DNA from 3 places in the Methylobacterium sp. 88A genome. Region 2 is predicted to be linked to each of the others. Evidence: riboswitches for the same ligand, from Rfam matches in the RefSeq annotation. Region 2 holds a riboswitch; each other region holds the start of a gene.
The links. Region 2 has a riboswitch for cobalamin ahead of A3OM_RS0122060 (TonB-dependent receptor). Riboswitches for the same ligand answer to the same signal wherever they lie in the genome.

Region 1: it holds a riboswitch for cobalamin, as region 2 does, so the genes downstream of both, A3OM_RS0118470 (CbtB-domain containing protein) here and A3OM_RS0122060 (TonB-dependent receptor) in region 2, are expected to answer to the same signal.
Region 3: it holds a riboswitch for cobalamin, as region 2 does, so the genes downstream of both, A3OM_RS0120405 (TonB-dependent receptor) here and A3OM_RS0122060 (TonB-dependent receptor) in region 2, are expected to answer to the same signal.

Annotation. Positions count from the first base shown of each region.
Region 1 is NZ_AQVT01000001.1:3,855,257-3,859,631, forward strand. Features, by position in the region: gene A3OM_RS0118450 (RusA family crossover junction endodeoxyribonuclease) at 1-83, shown strand, start outside; gene A3OM_RS0118455 (hypothetical protein) at 89-730, shown strand; gene cobO (cob(I)yrinic acid a,c-diamide adenosyltransferase) at 744-1,364, opposite strand; gene cobU (bifunctional adenosylcobinamide kinase/adenosylcobinamide-phosphate guanylyltransferase) at 1,361-1,873, opposite strand; cobalamin riboswitch at 1,980-2,174, shown strand; gene A3OM_RS0118470 (CbtB-domain containing protein) at 2,231-2,407, shown strand; gene A3OM_RS0118475 (CbtA family protein) at 2,438-3,217, shown strand; gene A3OM_RS0118480 (DUF1636 domain-containing protein) at 3,210-3,632, shown strand; gene cobW (cobalamin biosynthesis protein CobW) at 3,629-4,375, shown strand, end outside.
Region 2 is NZ_AQVT01000001.1:4,621,543-4,625,917, forward strand. Features, by position in the region: gene A3OM_RS0122050 (glucan biosynthesis protein) at 1-659, shown strand, start outside; gene A3OM_RS0122055 (catalase family protein) at 823-1,926, shown strand; cobalamin riboswitch at 2,010-2,212, shown strand; gene A3OM_RS0122060 (TonB-dependent receptor) at 2,372-4,375, shown strand, end outside.
Region 3 is NZ_AQVT01000001.1:4,266,894-4,271,268, forward strand. Features, by position in the region: gene A3OM_RS0120400 (PepSY domain-containing protein) at 1-157, opposite strand, end outside; gene A3OM_RS0120405 (TonB-dependent receptor) at 151-2,352, opposite strand; cobalamin riboswitch at 2,653-2,851, opposite strand; gene A3OM_RS0120410 (TonB-dependent siderophore receptor) at 2,949-4,375, opposite strand, start outside.

The DNA.
Region 1 (4,375 bases), 770 kb from region 2:
CAGTCCTGGCGGCGGCTCTGTCGGCACAGAAGCCGATCCTATACGTAAGGCTTTCGGACGATCCCTTCGAGGAACTGGCATGAGCGGCATGGAATCAGAACGGCCGGTCCTCGACCTCATCATCCCGGCACTTACGGATGCCGGCTACGAGGTCTATACTCACCCTTCACGCCAGCTTCTGCCCTCCTTCATGGGCGACTACGTTCCAGACGCCATCGCGCTTGGCAAACCAAAGAATCTGGCGATCGAAATCGTACGGGATGGCACGCGATCCGGAAGCCGGAAAAGGGTCGCTGACCGGTTCCTCGGTGTCACCGATTGGGAGCTTCGGATCTACTACGCCCGCTCCGGCGGCGGCGTGCCCGCCATCGACGGCGTGACGCCAGACATCATCGACCGCACGATTACGAAGGTCGAGGCCCTCATCGCGGCCGGCCAGATGGAAGCGGCTCTGCTGCTAGGCTGGTCGACCTTCGAAGCCATCGGGCGGGCCTTGATTCCGAACCGCCTGTCACACTCTCAATCGCCCGCACGGCTGATCGAGCAGCTCGCGGGCGAAGGCATCGTGACGCCGGACGAGGCGGATCGTCTTCGTCCCATCGCGAACCTGCGCAACGCCGTCGCCCACGGGGCCTTGCAGCGCGACCTCGATCGCACCGCCCTGGAGGATTTCGTCGCCACGCTGAAGCTCGTCCTCCACGAGAACCAGCCGGTCGGCGCTGGGGCCTGACCGCGCCCAGTAGTCAGAACTCGATCCCCTCCTGCGCCTTCACCCCGGCGGCGAAATGGTGCTTCACGCTGCCCATCTCGGTGACGAGGTCGGCGGCCTCGATGAGGGCCGGCTTGGCGTTGCGCCCCGTGACGATGACGTGGAGATCGGGCCGCCGCGCCCGGAAGGCCGCCACCACGGCGTCGATGGGCAGGTAATCGTAGCGCAAGGCGATGTTGAGCTCGTCGAGGAGGACGAGGCGGATGGTCGGGTCGGCCATCAATTCCTCGGCCTTGGCCCAGGCATGCTCGGCCGCCGCGATGTCGCGGGCTTTGTCCTGGGTCTCCCAGGTGAAGCCCTCGCCGAGCGTATGCCATTCGATCTGGTCGCCGAAAGCCTTCAGCGCGTGCTTCTCGCCGGTGTCCCAGGCGCCCTTGATGAACTGGACCACGCCGACCCGCCAGCCATGGCCCAAGGCGCGCAGGAGGAGGCCGAGCCCGGCCGTGGTCTTGCCCTTGCCGGGGCCGGTATTGACGATGAGAAGGCCCTTCTCGATCGTCTTGCCCGCGACCTCGGCGTCCTGCACAGCTTTGCGCTTCTCCATCTTTTCGCGGTGACGGTCGGCCTCCGGGTCGTTCGTGTCTGACTCGCTCATGCGGCTGCTCCGGGTTGGGGTTTCACGATCATCGGCAGTCCCGCCACCATGAACACCACATGGTCGGCCCGTGCGGCGAGGCGCTGGTGCAGGCGCCCGGCCGCGTCGCGGAAGCGGCGGGCCAGCGCGTTGTCCGGCACGATACCGAGCCCGACCTCGTTGCCCACCAGCACCACCGGGCCAGGCGCACTGCCGCAGGCCTCGATCAGCGCGGCGCTCGCCGCCTCGGTATCGGCCTCGGACAGGATCAGGTTGGTGAGCCACAGGGTCAGGCAATCGACCAGCACCGGCCCGGTCGCCGCAGCGACGGCCTCGGCCAGGTCGATCGGCACGTCCCGCGTGATCCAATCGGGCGAGCGGCGCGACCGGTGAAGGGCGACGCGCTCGCGCATCTCGTCGTCCCAGGCCTGCGCGGTGGCGAGATAGAGCCACGGCGCGGGGCAGGCTTCGATCAGGCGCTCGGCGTGCAGGCTCTTGCCCGAGCGCGCGCCGCCGAGGACCAGTGTCATTCTTGGGGAAGGCTGCCGCATGGCTCCCTTTAGCGCGAAACCGCCCTGCCCCGTCAAAGGCGGTAAAACGCTTTGGCGGCGCGTTGTCAGCGGTCGCGCGAGCGCGTAGAAGCGAGGTTCGGACGGTGCCCCGGCGACGGGGTGAAAAGGGAATGCGGTGAGGGCTCGCGCCTGAAACCGCAGCTGCCCCCGCAACTGTGAGCGGAGACGGGCCTGCCATCGGCCACTGGAGCGATCCGGGAAGGCGGCAGGACCGGATGACCCGCGAGCCAGGAGACCTGCCATCCGAAGGGGACCACATCGTCCTCCCGCTCGATCCTCGAACGCCGCCGGCGGGGCGGCCGGAGACCTGACACGATGACCACCAACACCCTCGTCCTCACCGGCACCCGCAGCAACGAGCGTCTCGGCGCGGTGCTCATGGCCGCTTTCCTCGGCCTCGGGCTCGTCTTCATGGCCGGCTTTGCCCCGGCGATGGCGCTGCACAACGCGGCCCACGATTTCCGGCACGCCCAGAATTTCCCCTGCCACTGACCGCCACGCGCTCAGTCAGGACCTGATTCCATGATGATCCGACTCGTGTCGGCGGCCCTGGTCGCCGGCTTCCTGGCGGCTGTCGTCGCCACGGGCTTGCAGTTCGCCCTCACCTCGCCGCTGATCATCGCGGCCGAGCGTTACGAGAGCGGCGAAGCCACTGCGCCGGCCGCGCAGTGGATGCCGCGCGGCGCCTCGCCGGCCTCCCTCATCGTGCCCGTCCATTCGGGCCACGACCATGGTGGCAAGACGGACGGTGTCGAAGGCGGCGAGGTCGCACCGGCCTGGCAGCCCGGGCCCGGCCTGCCCCGTATGGTCTTCACCGCCCTCGCGACCCTGGTCGGCGGCGTCGGCTATGCCCTGTTGCTGGGCGCGGCTCTCATCGCCTGCGGGCGCGAGCCGAGCCCGGAAACCGGCCTGCGCTTCGCCATCGCGGGGTTCCTCGCCGTGGCGCTCGCCCCGGCCCTCGGCCTGCCGCCGGAATTGCCCGGCATGGAGGCGGCTCCGCTCGCCGAACGCCAGTTCTGGTGGATCATGACTGCGGCCGCCACCGCCATGGGGCTCTACCTCATCGCGATCCGCCGCTCCTCCATCGCCATCGCCGGAGGGATCGTGCTCCTCGTCGCACCGCATCTGGCAGGCGCTCCGGAGACGAGCCACACCGCCTCCGCCCTGCCCCCGGGCTACGCAGCCCAATTCGCCGCTCGGTCGCTGGGCATCGCCTTCGTGTTCTGGGCGGTGATCGGCCTCGCCTTCGGCTGGGCCTGGAACAGCGTCGGGCGCAAGAACCCGGCGACGTCGCATGCCTGACGAGGACATCCCGGCCGGCAGCGCGGTCGTACTCTACGTCTGCGCCACCTGTCGCACGGCCGGCGACACGTCCGAGCCCCGCGCCGGGGCCCGCCTCGTCTCGGCGTTGCTCGATGCGGTGACGGAAGCAGCGATCGAGGGCATCGCCGTCGAGAGCGTGGAGTGCCTCTCGGTCTGCAAGCGCCCCTGCACGGTCGCCGTGGCGTCCGAAGGCCGCTGGACCTACGTCTACGGCGATCTCGACCCGGTCGAATCGGCCAGAACCATCCTCGCGGGCATCGGCCTGTACGCGGAGACGCCCGACGGCATCGTGCCCTGGAAGGCACGGCCGGAAGCGTTCCGCAAAGGCGTCGTCGCCCGCATTCCCCCGTTTCCTCCGCCGCGCGCGGACAGAATTCCGGACGCCGCCGAATGAGCATCGTCGAGAAGATCCCCTGCACCATCGTCACCGGCTTCCTCGGAGCCGGCAAGACGACCCTCGTGCGTCACCTCGTGGAGAATGCCGGCGGTCGTCGGCTCGCCATCATCGTCAACGAGTTCGGCGATATCGGTTTCGACGGATCGTTCCTGGCCGCCTGCGGCATCGAGGGTTGCCAGGACGAGGACATCGTGGAACTGGCCAATGGCTGCATCTGCTGCACCGTGGCGGACGATTTCGTGCCGGCCCTGAACAAGCTGCTCGACCGGGCCGACCCGCCCGAGCACATCCTCATCGAGACGTCCGGCCTCGCTCTGCCGAAGCCCCTGGTCCAGGCCTTCCACTGGCCGGCGATCCGCTCGCGGGTGACCGTGGACGGGGTGATCGCGGTGATCGACGGACCGGCCGTGGCGGCCGGCTTCTTCGCCGACGATCCGGCGGCCCTCGCCGCACAGCGCGCCGACGATGCCAGCGTCGATCACGACAACCCGCTGGAAGAGGTGTTCGAGGACCAGCTCCTCTGCGCCGATCTCGTGGTCATGAACAAGGCCGACCTCCTCGACGAGGCCGGAAAGGCCAAGGTCCGCGCCGAGGTGGAGCGCCAGCTGCCGCGCGCGGTGAAGATGGTCGAGTCCGAGCATGGCCGCCTCGATCCGCGCGTGATCCTCGGTCTCGGCGCCGCCGCCGAGGACGATCTCGACGCCCGCCCCTCCCATCACGGCGAGGGCGAGGATCACGAT
Region 2 (4,375 bases):
CCTTGAGTAACGGACGGCGCGATCCGCAGATCTCGGCGTTCCGGGTCGATTCCCTCGATGGGTTCGGACTTCTCCAGCGCGAGCGAAGCTTTGCCGCCTATCTCGACGTTCAGGCCCGACACGAGGCGCGGCCCGGCCTCTGGGTCACGCCCCAGGCGGGGTTCGGCGCCGGGGCGGTGCAGCTCTTCGAGATCCCGTCCCGCGAAGAGTATATGGACAATATCGTCGCCGCCTTCGTGCCGGACGCACCCGTCACGGCGGGAAGCGCCCTCGACCTCGCCTACACCCTCGCCACCATCGGGGCCGAACCGGACACCGCCGTACTGAGCGCGCTCGCCCGGGTGGTCTCCACCCGTGTCGGTTCGGCCGAGCGCCTGCGGCCGACCACGCCGCCGAGTCCGGAGCGGCGCCTCTACGTCATCGATTTCGAAGGACCGGGCCTGCCCACCGGCCCGGACGGTGACATCGCGGCCGAGGTCTCGGCCAGCGCCGGCGCCATGGTCGATCCGGTGGTGGAGCGGGTGCCCCAGACCGGGGGCTGGCGCCTCTACGTGGAATGGCGCCCGGCGACGCCGTTGCCGCCCGGCGACGTGATCCTGCGGGCGCGCCTCATGCGCGGCGGGCGTCCAATCAGCGAGACCTGGGACAACGCCGCCTGATCGCCGATTTCACGACTTGGCGAGTTGCCGCAGGGATCGGAACGGGAGCACCGGTCGGGGATTCTCAACTTGGAACACCACCAAGTTGCGGAGCCGCCCGGTTCCCTCAAGGCCATCGAAGCGCCTCGGGGCGCGGCATCCGCCATCCCCCGGAGCAGCACCCTTGGCGATCGAGTCCCCCTACCTGCGCTACACGCCCGCCGTCGAGACCCCTGACGCCGACGAGGCCGAGACCAGCCGGTCCCTGAACGAGACCATGCGCTCCATCAGCGAGACGACCCTCGCCCATGGCGGTCATGCCATCCGCAGCGTCCACGCCAAGGCGCATGGCGCCTTGAGGGCCGAGTTGGAGGTGGCGCCCGGCCTATCCCCCGAACTGGCGCAGGGCCTGTTCGCGAAGCCGGGGCGCTACCCCGTGGTGATGCGCTTCTCGACCATTCCGGGCGACATCCTGGACGACAGCGTCTCCACCCCGCGCGGGGTGGCGATCAAGATCATCGGTGTCGAGGGCGAGCGTCTCGAAGGCTCGGAAGGGGATGCCACGCAGGATTTCGTGCTCGTCAACGGCCCGGCCTTCTCCGCACCCGGACCGAAGCAGTTCCTGGCGACCCTGAAGCTCCTCGCCAAAACCACGGATCGGGCGGAGGGGCTCAAGAAGGTCGCCTCGGCGGCGTTGCGCGGCGTGCAGAGCGCGGTCGTGGCGGCCACCGGTTCGCCGAGCCCGGCCCTGGCGACGCTGGGCGGACAGCCCGAGACGCATATCCTGGGCGACAGCTTCTACAGCCAGGTTCCGCTGCGCTTCGGCGATCACATCGCCAAGATTGCGCTCGTCCCGGTCTCGCCGGACCTGACGGCGCTCACCGACAAGCCGCTGGACGACACCAGCGCCCCCAATGCGATCCGCGAGGCGGTGCTGGAGCATGTCCGCCGCCATGGCGGGACCTGGGAGTTGCGGGCGCAGCTTTGCCTGAACCTCGACGACATGCCGGTGGAGGACGCCTCCGTGGTCTGGTCGGAGGCAGCGAGCCCCTACCGCACCATCGCCACCCTCACCGCCGCGCCGCAGACGAGCTGGAGCGAGGCCCGCGCGGCTTTCGTCGATGACGGCCTGTCGTTCAGCCCGTGGCACGGGCTGGCCGCGCACCGGCCGCTGGGCGGCATCATGCGCATGCGCAAATCGGCCTACGAGATGGGCAAGCGCTTCCGGGCCGAGACAAACGGCCGCCGCATCGAGGAGCCGAGGAACCTCGACTCACTCCCGGAGTGATGCCGGACGTTGCCGTGATGCGACAGGGCGGCGGCGATGGTCGATGCGGGAACATCTCGCCATTGACCCTCCCGGCGCGGCCGACCTAGCCTGACGATGACGGTTCCTCTTCGGAGGATCAAAAGGGAACGCGGTGAGGATCTTGCATCCGAAGCCGCGGCTGCCCCCGCAACTGTAAGCGGCGAGCCCATCATCAACACGTCACTGGAGGCTCCGGCCTCTGGGAAGACGATGAGAGGGCGGTGACCCGCGAGCCAGGAGACCTGCCGTCAGTCGTGGTCACACGCGAAACGCATCGGGCGGGGTGTCCTGGTGGGGTGTCGGGGCGTTCGCATGTCGCGAACGCATCGGCTTCGTTCGCGGTGACGTGCCACTGCCGTCGCCCGAGGTTTCGCCCGTGTCCGCCCATCCTCCACGCGCTCTCCATCCCCTCCTCGTCCTCGCGATGCTGACATCCGCGTCACCGGTCCTCGCCCAGTCCGGCGCGGCGACCACCGCCGAGGCGACCCTCGACGAACTTTCCGTGGCCGCCGACATGCGTCCGCCGCCCGCTGCCGGTCCCGGTCTCGGCGGGGCCACGGGCGGAACCGGCGGGGCCGAAGCGTTCGGCGCCCTGTCCGCTCCCGCGCTGACATCGAGTTCCGGCGTCATCACCGGCAAGGCCCTCAACGACCGGCCGGTCACCCGCCCCGGCGAGGTGCTGGAAGCCGTGCCCGGCCTCATCGTCACGCAGCATTCCGGCGAGGGAAAAGCCAACCAGTACTTCCTGCGCGGCTTCAACCTCGACCACGGCAGCGACATCGCCATCACCATCGACGGCATGCCCGCCAACATGCGCACCCATGGCCACGGCCAGGGCTATGCCGACATCAACTTCCTCATTCCCGAGCTCGTCGGCGCGGTGGAGTTCCACAAGGGCCCGTATTTCGCCCGCGACGGGGATTTCGCCTCCGCCGGCTCGGTGCGGATCGACACGATCGACGCGGTGCCCCGCCCTCTCGCGCTCACCTCCATCGGCAGCTTCGGCTACAAGCGGGCGCTCACCATCGCCTCCGCACCCCTCGGGGAGGGGACGCTCCTCGCCGCCGGCGAGGCTCAGGTCTATGACGGCCCCTGGGTGGTGCCGGACGCCATCCGAAAGCTCAACGGCGTGCTGCGCTACAGCCAGGGCACCGCCCTCGACGGGTTCTCCCTCACCGGCATGGCCTATTCCAACCGCTGGACGGCGACGAACCAGATTCCGCAGCGGGCCATCTCGGAAGGCCTGATCGGCCGCTTCGGCACCCTCGACCCCAGCGATGGGGGCGATGCGAGCCGCTTCTCCCTGTCGGGCCGCTGGAGCCGGTCGGACGACGGCGGCGTCACCCGCGCCAGCGCCTACGTCCTCCGCTCGAACCTCAACCTGTTCAACAACTTCACCTATTTCCTCAACGATCCGGTCAATGGCGACCAGTTCCGCCAGCTCGACAGCCGCACCGTCGCCGGCGGCGAGATCGCCAGGGTGTTCAAGGGTGAGCTGTTCGGTCTCGCCATGGAGAACGAGATCGGCGTGCAGGCGCGGTTCGACGACATCCATGTGGGCCTGTTCAACACGCGGGCGCGCACCTCCCTCTCCACCGTGCGCGACGACCGCGTGCAGGAGGGCAGCGCCGCCCTCTACTTTGAGAACCGCCTGCGCTGGACCGACTGGCTGCGCACCAGCGTCGGCCTGCGCGCCGACGCCTACGACGCCACCGTGAGATCGAACAATCCGTTGAATTCGGGCCATGCGCGGGACGGCATCGTCAGCCCCAAGCTCGGCGTCGTGTTCGGCCCCTGGATCGGGACCGAGCTGTTCGTGAATTACGGCGAGGGCTTCCATTCCAACGACGCCCGGGGCGCGACCATCACGGTCGATCCGGGCAATCCCCTGTTCCCCCTCGACCGGGTGCCCCTGCTGGTGCGCTCGGTGGGCTCGGAAGTGGGCCTCCGCAACCGTTCCATCGCCGGCCTCGAATCGACGGTGACCCTGTTCCAGCTCGATTTCGACTCCGAGAACCTGTTCGTGGGTGATGCCGGCACCACCGAGCCGAGCCGCCCGAGCCGGCGCACCGGCATCGAGTGGACCAACCACTACGCGGTGACGCCCTGGCTCGCGCTCGATGCCGACCTCACCGTCACCCATGCGCGCTTTGCCGACCGCGACCCTGCGGGAAGCCGCATTCCCGCCGCCCCCACCGCCATCGCGGCCGCCGGCTTCACGCTGGGCGAGTCGCTCGGCTGGTTCGGTACGCTACGGCTTCGCTATTTCGGGCCGCGCCCGCTCATCGAGGACAATTCCGTCCGCTCGAAGCCCACCACCCTGGTGAATGGCCGCATCGGCTACAATTTCGACAACGGCGTCACGGTGCAGCTCGACATCCTCAACCTGCTCAACGTCAAGGCGAGCCAGATCGATTATTTTTATGAG
Region 3 (4,375 bases), 350 kb from region 2:
GCGCGAGACGCTCCGTCTCCGTGAGGCTCGGGAACGGCACATAGAGCATCACCAGCCCGGAGCCGATCCAGAGGGCGAAGAGCAGCCCGGTGGCGATGCCGAGCCAGCGGTGGCCGAGGACCAGCCACCGCTTTCCTCGTTTCAGCAGGCTCACCACGCGACGCTGTAGGCGACCTCGAACGAGCGTGGTCGCCCGAGGATCCAGTTGGTGCCGATCCCGTCCACGGCGTTGCCGCTGATGGCGTAGGTCGTGTCGAACAGGTTGTAGACGCGAAGGCTCAGGCGCGAGGCCGGGGTGACCTGATGGTCGAGGCCGAGATGGGCGAGGGTGTAGTCGGGCCGCGGCGCGGTGTTGGAGAAGTCGCTGAAGACCCGGCCGACATTCTGGAGCCCGATCCTGGCCTCCCAGTCACGGGCGAAGGCCCAATTGAGCCAGACATTGGCGACGCGCTCGGGCACGTCGATGGGCTGGTTACCCGCATAGGACACCGCCCCCTCCCGGAACTCGTCGTATTGCGCGTGGAGCAGAGCGAGGTTGGCGTCGATGCGCCAGCCATCGGGCAGGCGCAGGGCGAGCGCCCCCTCCACCCCGTGCGAGGATTGCCGGCCGACCTGGGTCGAGACATTGGGCTGGCCCGGCACCGCCGAGATCAGCTTGTCCTTGACGATGCGATAGCCGGCGAGCGTCCATTCGAGGGCGCCGTTCAGCGCGAGGCCCTTGGCACCGACCTCGATCTGCTCGCCGGTGGAGAGGTCGAAATTGGCGTTCGATTGCGACAGGCTGATGAGGCTCCCCACCGGATCGGTAGCGGTGGCGTATTGCACGTAGAGGGCCGAATCCGGCGTCGGGTTGTAGACGAGGCCGAACCGGTAACTCAGGGCCTCGAACGAGCGCGCGAAGGTGTCGCCGGTCTGCAGGTTGCGCCGGTGCAGGGTCGGCGCGTCGAAACGCACGCCGGTGAGGAAGGAGAGTTGGTCGCTGAGGATCAGCCGGTTCTCGGCGAAGACCGAGGCCTGGTTGGTGCTGGTGGCATAGGCCGGGCTGGCGCGGCCATTGGCCGGGAACAAGCCCGGATCGTAATTGAACGGGTCGACGCTGGTGACGAGGACGCCGCCCGCGCTGGAGAAATTGTTGGTGTGGCGGAAATCCACGTGGTTCACGTCGAATCCGATGGCGAACTCGTTGCGGAAGCCGAACACGTTGCCCTTGAAGGCCGCGTCGAAGCGGTTCCCGACCTGCTCCTGTTGGTGGTAGATTTCGGTATAGCTGGACCGGTCGATGAGGCCCGTGCCGCGATTGAAGCTGTATTGCTCGACATCGAGCCAGTGGCGGCGGCTCTGCAGGCGGTAGGCGGTGTTGCGGATGGTGATGTCGGCGCTCGGCGTCCACTCGGTCTTGAGCTGGGTCCAGTTGTCGGACCAGACGATCTTCGCGCCGTCGACATTGTAGTTGTTGTTGCGCAGGGACTGGACGATCCGGCCATCGACCAGCGGCGTGCCCCAGTAGCGGGCGGGCTCCTGGTAGCCGAGATCGTGGCTGAGGGTGACGGCGAGATCGGGGTTCAGCTGGAACAGCAGCGCGCCCGAGACCGCGAGGTTGCGGAAATCCCCGTTCGGGCTGGTCCAGCCGCCGTCGCGGTTGCCGCTGACATTGAGGCGGTAGGCGACCGCATCGCCGATGGGACCGCCGAGATCGACGGCGAGGCGCGCGAGCCCATCCGACCCGGTTGCGGCGCGGGCGGCATGGATCGGCGTGAAGCTCGGCTTCTTCGAGACCACGTTGACCACGCCGCCAATGGCGCCGTCGCCGTAGAGCACGGAGGCCGGGCCGCGCAGCACCTCGATCCGCTCCACGTTCCAGGTATCGAATGGGAAGGTCACGGTACCGGCTCCCACGAACAGCCGCGTGCCGTCATAGAGTTGCTGGATCGAGTTCGGCCCGGCGAAGCCCCGGCTGGAGAAGGCGCCGTTGCCATTGCCGGGTGAGGCGATGGTGGTGATGCCGGTGGCGTTCTGCGTCACCGCCTCGACCACCGTGTTCTGGCCCCGGATACGGGCGGTCTCGCCGCTGATGACATCGATGCTGGCGGGCGTCTCCAGCGGCGTCAGGCCGAGCCGACTGGCGCTGCGGGAGGGGGTCGAGAGGTTGAGCCCGACCGGGTTGGCGCGGGTGAGGCCGACCCCGCTCCCCTCCACGGTGAGTTGGTCGAGGATGACGGCATTCTGGTTGACGGAATCCTGTGCCCGGACCTGACCGGCGAGCAGGGTCGAGCCGAGGAGCGACGCGAGGAGAGCGGTGGCGCGGGCCGGGGATGTCCGCCCGGGCGCGCGGTGGGTGACCTGTCTGGGCATGTTCGTTTTGGCAAACCGAAGTGATCGCTGGCCGAATGCCGCGCCCCCTCTGCTAAATCGTATGTTATAACGTTACAATACAGCGAACCGGGCAAAATGCCTGCGTGCGGGACCGGACGGTCTCGCCGAAGGCATCCTGAGGAGCGATTCTGTAACGGAAGGAACGGGAACGATCGGGCATCGCAGGCAGACGGCAGGCGCGGCTCAGCGCAGTGGCACGTCACCGCGAACGAAGCCGATGCATTCGCGACATGCGAACGCCCCGACACCCCACCAGGACACCCCGCCCGATGCGTTTCGCGTGTGACCACGACTGACGGCAGGTCTCCTGGCTCGCGGGTCGCTGCCCTCTCATCGTCTTCCCAGGTGATCACCCAGTGACGTGTTGATGAAGGACTCGCCGCTTACAGTTGCGGGGGCAGCCGCGGCATCGGACACAAGGTCCTCACCGCGTTCCCTTTTGATCCCCCGAAGAGGAACCGTCATGCTCAAGCTAGTCGAGGCCGGGAGACCGCGTCAACGACGTCACGGCAACAGCCCAAAAGAAAAGCCCCGGATCTTGCGATCCGGGGCCGATCTCATCGGATGCGCGTCGCCTACCAGCGGTAGGTGACGGAGCCCGTGATGCGGCGGCCGTCGCCGTAATTGCAGCCGACATATCCGCCGAGCTGGGCGCAGGTGCCAACATAAACTTTGTCGGCGAGGTTGTTGGCGGCCACCTGGAAGCGCCAGTTGTCGAAGGAATAGCGGATCGACGCATCCATCAGGAAGTAATCCGGCACGCGGATCGTGTTGGCCGTATCGCCGAAGGTGTCGCCGATGTAGCGGACACCGAAGCCGAAGCCGAGGCCGCGGAACAGGCCGGTCTGTACGGTGTAGTCGGCCCAGTTCGAGATCACGATGTTCGGAACCTGGATCGGCCGGTTTCCGGTCGCGTCGGGCAAGGGGAACGGCGGGATGTCCCTGGTCACCCGGGCGTTGAGGGCGGTGAGCGAACTGAGCAGGCGGAACCCTTCGGCGAGTTCAAGGGTCGCCTCGGCCTCGATGCCGTTCACCGTGATCTCGCCGGTCTGGTAATAGGCCTGCTGCAGTGGATCGGTCCCGTCGAAGGTCAGGGCGTTGGTCTTCTTGGTATTGAAGTAGGTCAGCAGGAAGGTGCTGTTCGATCCCGGAGGCTGGAACTTGATGCCGCCCTCGATGGTCTCGCCGATCTCGGGCTTGGCGGGGCCGATCGAATACGTATCCGGCACGGCCGGGACGAATTGGCTCCGAGTGCTCGACTGGATGTAGAACGGCAGCACGTTGAACGAGCGCGCGGCGGCGACGTAGGGCGTCAGGCCGTTGTCGAAGAGATACGACAGTCCGACGCGGCCGCTATAGGACTCCGCATTCTGGGTGACCCCGAAATTGGTCGGGATCGCGTTGGGGACGCCGAAACTGTTCAGCGTCGCACGCACGGCATCCAGGGCAGGGTTCTGCACGTCGGTCTTCGTCTTCACCCAATCGTAGCGGGCGTTGGCGCTGAACAGGAAGCCGTTGCCGAACTTCACCTGATCCTGGGCGTAGATACCGGTCTGCTCCTGCGACAGACGGCTCAGCAACGTTCTCTGGAGAGGTGCAACGCCAGAACCATAGCTCGGGTTGAGGACATCGATCGGGCCGACCAGCGGCGGGGCGATGCCGGTAAAGAGGAAGTTCGGATCGAAGAACGACTGGGTCGGGCCGCCCCTCTGGTCGCTTTTATTCTGGATGTTGCTGTAATCGATGCCGAGCAGGGCGGTGTTCTTGAACCAATCGAACACATGCTCGTGCTGGATCTGCGTGTCGACAGTGAAGACTCCGTAATCCTCGATCCAGGTCTGTGCGGACCGGGCGAGGTTCGAGGGCGAGGCATCGGCCAGCCCCGTCGGGTAGACGCTGTTGTAGTTCGTGCTGGCATGGGCGTAGCGCAGGTTCTGCCGCACCGTCCAGGCGTCATCGAACCGATGCGAGAACTCGTAGCCCGCCATCGCTCGCTCGGCCT